DNA from 2 places in the Vibrio coralliirubri genome. Region 1 is predicted to be linked to the other one. Evidence: riboswitches for the same ligand, from Rfam matches in the RefSeq annotation. Region 1 holds a riboswitch; the other holds the start of a gene.
The links. A riboswitch is a leader RNA that binds a small molecule or an ion and turns the genes downstream of it on or off. The one in region 1 is predicted to bind lysine.

Region 1 (3,424 bases):
CAGCGCGTATGGAAGCTGAGTCGATACGTGGTCAATGTGGTTACAACGAGCACCAGTAGACGACAGAATCGTTGTGTCTGAGATTGGAGAACAGTGGTCACCAAATACAGCACCTGCTAGAACCGCACTTAGCATCGGCAGAATTAGCGCGATGTCAGATGCCGCAGCCATGTCGCCCGCGATAGGTAGCATGATACCGAACGTACCCCAAGATGTACCTGTCGAGAAAGCCATAATGCCAGCTAGAAGGAACAAGATAACGGGTAGCCAGTGGTAATCAATGCTGCCGGTTACTAGAGACGATAGGTAAGAGCCTGTTTTCATGTCGCCGATTACAGAACCGATAGTCCAAGCGAACACAAGAATTAGGATAGCGCCAAACATAGAGCTTGCACCAATCCACATCGTTCTTGCGATGTCTGCCATAGACAGCTTCTGTTTGAATACAGTTGCTAGAGCAACGATTAAGCCGATAACGCCACCGTAAACAAGTGACTTACCTACATCTGTATTTTCAAACGCGCCTAGAAGGTTAAACGCTTGACCATCAGCAGTCAGCGCTTGGCCACCGGTGTAAAGCATCGCGGCAACCGTCGCTACGATTAGCGATACGATTGGCATAACCAGATCAGAAACTGAACCGTTTTCGCTCTCTTCGATATCTAGCTCTTCGTTTAGATCGTGAGCTTGCTTTTGATCGTTGTCGCCTTCAAAGCCACGGCCTTGAGATGCTTCGATCTCATGCTCACGCATCTTACCAACGTCTAGACCGAACCATGCCACTGCAAACACCATTAGTAGTGCGAATACAGCGTAGAAGTTCATTGGGATAAGACGAACGTAAGCACCCAGTGCAGAATACTCTGTCACACCGTGCGTTACTAAGATGCCACCAATGATAGTGATGATGTAAGCACCCCAGCTAGAAGCAGGCATGATCACACACATAGGAGCAGCCGTTGAATCTAGGATATAAGCAAGCTTAGCGCGAGATACGTAGAAACGGTCTGTTACAGGACGAGAGATAGCACCAACCGCTAGGCTGTTAAAGTAGTCATCAACAAAGATGAATACACCTAAGAAAGCAGCAAGTAGTTTTGAACCACGTTTGCTCTTAACACGAGACTGTGCCCACTCCGCGAATGCGCGAGTACCGCCAGACAGTGTTAATAATGCCGTTGTCATTCCAAGAATAATTAGGAATGCAATGATGCTCATGTTCCAAGTGTTGATGCCACCATCTTCCATGAAAACACCAGATGCTTTAGTAAACACGTAACTAGCTGCGTTACCTACTGAGTAGTCAGCAAGTAGAATCGCACCCATGATGATACCGACACCCAAAGAAACCAATACACGGCGGGTAACAATAGCAAGGCTCAAAGCCACAAGGGGCGGAAGCAAAGATAAAGGTGATGTTGCAAAATCTATTAAATTCATGATCTTCAAAAACCAGTTTTTTATTTGGCTAGAGATCTACTGCAGACAAACTTGATACGGCTGACCAAGCTCATGTTGAACTAAGCGAAAGGGAAGTGAACACTTCACCCAACCCTACAGTAGCGCTCCATAGTTTAAAATTAAGACTATGGCAGTGTTGTACCTATTGAGCACAACCCCAGCAAATTGCTTAGATATACAATTTACTTCGGCAATTACACCTTTCATTCCCGTTCATTGGCATCACCCCAACGGAAGTTACTTTTTATAATTGCACCTCTACGTGCGATAACATTATTAACCGTGTAAACCAGAGTTTAACAACAAATTAACCAATACCTCGCATCAGGTAGCCGCAATTGTACCCATCAAGAGCAACAATGCAACATATCATTCCGAGAAAAATAGCTTTTTGCTAATGAACTAATCAATAAGAGAATAGTCTACATAAGTTAACTACTCCACCAGTCACATATCAGTTTTTAAGATAATCTTAATAATTATTATAAATTCGATAGAAATACGGCTCTGAATTTTCAACTATTCATCTCACTTTTATATTTAAATATGTAATAGAAGAAATACTATTTGTTTTATTCCTAGGCTCTGTTTATTATTAGGAAGATTATTTAGTTTACCTTGATGGAAAATATCATGTCTGAATTAACAAAAACTCTATTAAATATCCGCAGCCTTCGTGCGTTCTCACGTGAATTAACTCTTGAGCAACTTGAAGAAGCGCTAGACAAGCTGACTATTGTTGTACAAGAGCGTCAAGAGTCTGAAGCTGAAGAACGTGCTGCTAAAGCAGAGCAAGAAGCTAAGCTTTCTGCTATTGCTGAACAAATTGCAAAAGACGGAATTGATGTTGCCGATCTTATTGCTGCACTTTCTGGTGAAGCAAAATCTAAAACAACAAAAGCTAAACGCGCTCCTCGCCCAGCGAAATACAAATACGTAGACGCAAACGGCGACGAGAAGACTTGGACAGGTCAAGGCCGTACGCCTTCAGCTATCCAAGAACAGCTAGATGCTGGTAAATCTCTAGAAGAGTTTGCTATCTAAACATTTAGTTTACTTAGTGAGTAATCAATTACACGCTAAGCAATAGAATTAATATTTAAGTCGACCAAAGTATTATTTACGACTTCAATATATTCAGAAACAAAAAAGGCTCCTTTCGGAGCCTTTTTTATATTTGTACTACCAGTATTAGAAACTAACTGATACTGATAGTACTACTGATTAAAGAAAGTAACTTATCTTTCCCAGTACGCTTCTTCTAGGCTATCTTCTCTTTCAGGAAGGCCACGAGATAAACGTGGAGAGTGTTGAACCAACACTTCATAGCTAGCACGGTTAGAATATTTACAAACTTGTGAGAACGAAGAGTACGTCAAGAATGAATGTTGGTGCTTACTTGAGTTAGGCACGTTTTCCTTGTGGTACTTATTAGCAGCCATATCATGTAATAAAGCTGATAACGCAGCATCACCTGCACCATTGGTATTTTTGATCTTTTCTGGACCACCCATGTATGGTGCAATGTGCGAATACACTTTAGTTGGGTTTTCACATAAATCTTTATGCGCAGGACGGCTAAATTCAAAACGGTTGAATTCAGCAATTGAACCTGGAAGTAAAGGCAGTGACGTTTCACGCTTAGCTGCATCTTCTGTATAACCAGCCATAAATAGGCCAACAGGTCCCGCAGTACATAGAACAAGGTCTACCCACTCTAGCGCTTTATCTGATGCAGCCAGTGGATCGCTTTCACCCGTTAATGCTTCCGCTTCGTCTTCATTCATTGCAACAACCGTTACGTGTTGCTCAAGGAAGTCTTTCCAGAATTCTGGATCATCTTGAATGACGAACTTAGTACCTAGTGTAAGAACGACTGGCACATCGTATTTCTTCGCGTATTCGATCGCTTTCATTGTTGCTTCAGGCATCGGGTCACCTGGCTTACAACGAACTAAATAAG
Region 2 (3,424 bases), 950 kb from region 1:
CGGTAACGGGTGGTATTGGTGAGCGAGAGTTGGCTGATGAATACAAAGCGAAAGGCGATGACTACAACGCAATCATGATTCAGGCGGTTGCTGACCGATTGGCTGAAGCGTTCGCGGAGTATCTGCATAAAGAAGTGAGAAAGGATATTTGGGGTTACTCGCCAGATGAGAATTTGTCTAACGACGATTTGATTCGAGAGAAATACCAAGGTATTCGTCCAGCTCCAGGTTACCCTGCTTGCCCTGAGCATACAGAGAAAGGCACGTTGTGGGAGTTGATGGACGTTGAAAAGGCAATCGACATGTCATTAACGACAAGCTACGCGATGTGGCCTGGCGCTTCAGTATCTGGCATGTACTTCTCACATCCTGATGCCCGATACTTTGCTATTGCACAGATTCAACAGGATCAAGTGGATAGCTATGCTGACCGCAAAGGCTGGGATATGTTGGAAGCTGAGAAGTGGTTAGGTCCAAACATTAACTAGTTTGAATCTATGACGAGCTTTGATTCGTAAAGTAAAAAAGAGAAAGGGTTGCTTAATAGCAACCCTTTTTGTATCTGTGATTTAGTTATTTATCTGTCGATGATAACGGACTTTCTACTCAAATAACTCTTGGTGAAGTTTTTGAATCGCCAGCTTAGAAACAGATTCATCCAATAAGAAGCACAAGTTATGTGGGCTTGCTCCGTAACAAATCATGCGTAGGTTGAAATCTTCAAGAGTACCGAATACCTGCTTCGCATAGCCTTTGCTTTCACTCATGTTGTTACCAATAAGTGCAACAAGGCATAGGTCGTGTTCAATATCGACAGAACACAGCTCTTCAAGCTCAAGGCGAGCGGCTTCAGGTAACTCAGGAGCACCACCTGAAGTGTCTGTTTGATCGAGAGTGAGAGACACACTGATCTCTGAGGTAGTGATAAGATCGACCGAGATCTTATGTTTAGCAAGGATCTCGAATACCTTTGCCAAGAAGCCATAGGCATGGAACATGTTAGCACTGCGTAGCGTAACCATAGTTTGGTTGCAGCGTAGGGCAAGCGCTCTAAATAGAGGGGAGCTTTCAACTTGTTGACGAATCCAAGTACCACCTAACTCTGGTGCTTTAGAAGAGCCGACAAATACCGGTATTTGGTGGCGTAGTGCAGGTACTAGAGTTGATGGGTGCAAGATCTTCGCACCAAAGTTTGCCATTTCCGATGCTTCACTGAAGCTGATCTCTGGGATAGGAGAGGCTTTAGGTGCAATACGAGGGTCAGTGGTGTAAATACCCGGAACATCCGTCCAGATTTCTAGACCAATCGCCTGTACAGATTCGGCAATCAGTGCTGCTGAGTAATCACTGCCACCGCGGCCTAAAGTCGTGGTGTTGCCTTCACTATCAGCACCGATAAAACCTTGGGTCACGACAACTTGTTGTTGGCAAAGTGGAATAAGTTTCTCTTGCGCTAGAGTGGCAATATCTTCTAGTTGAGGTTCGGCTTTACCAAAATCATCATTAGTACGCATCACATCTCTGATATCAAAGCGAACAGCAGGAGTGCCTCGTTCAGAGATGATCTGAGCCAAGATGTGTGTCGACATCAACTCGCCACATGCGACAAGGTGATCCGTCAGTTTAGTGCTTGTTTGGAATGATGCAGCCTCTGCAGCGCTCGCAATGTCATCAAGAATGCTGTGAACTTCTTTTTCGATGCTGATTGGGTCTGCGAGTTGGTCAAGAATTGCGTTATGAATGTCCGCTAATTGCGCCATTAGTTCCTGACGACGAGCTTTGTCTTGAACACCATTTGCCAGTTCAACCAGCAAGTTAGTGACACCAGAGCATGCACTACTCACGACCAGTTTCGTGTTTGAGTTGTTTTCAATAATAGCAGCACAACGGCTCATTGCTTCAAAGTTGGCAACACTTGTTCCACCAAACTTAGCGACATTAAAAGAACCAGCTACATTAGATGCACTCACGATATATCTCCCACGACTTCCTAAAATAAAATTACGGTTGGGTAATCCAACGTCCGATGTTTTTCGAAGAGAGTTTTAGAGCAAAAAGAGAGGAATTATTAGAATAGTAACCTCAGAAGCTCTTCACCATATAGAAATGGCGACAGTTGACGGGATTCAGCCCGCTCAACCGATAATAAAGGTCCTGCATACTTTTATTATCTCGGCACTGCTCCCCATAAATGTTTTGTATTGGAAATGCGGTTCCACAAAACATCTGCCTGGGCAGTGCTCCTCTTCTGCTAGATAGCCGTTTCATTGAACGTTTTTGTGGTAACAATGTCAATCCGTAACTTGAGATAATTGAAAAATAATTTTAACAATTATGTGACAGTGGTTTGACCTCAATACTTATGGCTAATTGCTGAGGTAATCAATTTGCTTTAGGGTGGATTGTTCACAACATTAACGTAAGGGATGTACATGTCTAATTTAACACTCACTACTGCTATCGATAGCTTTTATCCACCACACCGAACGTTAATGGGGCCTGGTCCTTCTGATATCTCACCTCAAGTGCTACAGGCTTTGAGCCGTCCAACCATAGGTCACCTAGATCCGCTGTTTATTGCGATGATGGATGAGCTTAAACAACTTCTTAAATACGCTTTTCAGACTGAAAACGAATTTACGATTGCCGTTTCTGCACCGGGCAGTGCGGGTATGGAGACCTGTTTTGTTAACTTGATTGAGCCTGGTGAAAAGGTGATTGTTTGTCGTAACGGTGTCTTCGGTGAGCGTATGCGAGAAAACGTGGTGCGCTGTGGTGGCGAAGCCATCCTTGTTGATGACGAGTGGGGCAAGCCCGTTTCAGTTGAAAAGGTAGAACAAGCATTGGCAGAAAACCCCGATGCTGTTGCTGTTGCATTTGTGCATGCAGAAACGTCTACCGGAGCGCTATCGGATGCTCAAGCTATCTCTGCTGTCGCTCGTCAGTTTGATGCGTTAACGATTGTTGATGCAGTGACATCACTTGGTGGTGTGCCATTGCTGGTTGATGAGTGGCAGCTAGATGCGGTTTATTCTGGCAGCCAAAAGTGTCTGTCTTGTGTGCCAGGGCTATCTCCGGTGACTTTCTCTCAGCGCGCAGTTGATAAAATGAAAGCCCGCCAAGCGCCAGTACAAAGCTGGTTCTTGGATCAAAGTTTAGTACTAGGTTATTGGAGTGGAGAAGGTAAGCGTAGCTACCACCATACTGCCCCCGTGAATAGCCTTTATGCTCTGCATGAGTCGCTTGTTTTGTTGAAAAATGAAGGCCTAGATAATGCGTGGTCTCGTCATCATGCGATGCACCAAGAGCTTAAAGAAGGTGTAGAAGCTCTAGGGTTAAAATTTGTGGTTGATGAAGAGAGCCGCTTGCCGCAGCTTAACGCACTTTATTTCCCAGAAGGAATTGATGAGGCTAAGATCAGAAC

Region 2: it holds a riboswitch for lysine, as region 1 does, so the genes downstream of both, lysC (lysine-sensitive aspartokinase 3) here and OCV20_RS10835 (Na+/H+ antiporter NhaC family protein) in region 1, are expected to answer to the same signal.

The regions. Positions count from the first base shown of each region.
Region 1 is NZ_AP025470.1:2,385,978-2,389,401, forward strand. It holds gene OCV20_RS10835 (Na+/H+ antiporter NhaC family protein) at 1-1,440, opposite strand, end outside; lysine riboswitch at 1,553-1,730, opposite strand; gene OCV20_RS10840 (H-NS family histone-like protein) at 2,095-2,505, shown strand; gene OCV20_RS10845 (inosine/guanosine kinase) at 2,700-3,424, opposite strand, start outside.
Region 2 is NZ_AP025470.1:3,340,014-3,343,437, reverse strand. It holds gene metH (methionine synthase) at 1-488, shown strand, start outside; gene lysC (lysine-sensitive aspartokinase 3) at 603-1,970, opposite strand; lysine riboswitch at 2,079-2,256, opposite strand; gene OCV20_RS15070 (pyridoxal-phosphate-dependent aminotransferase family protein) at 2,433-3,424, shown strand, end outside.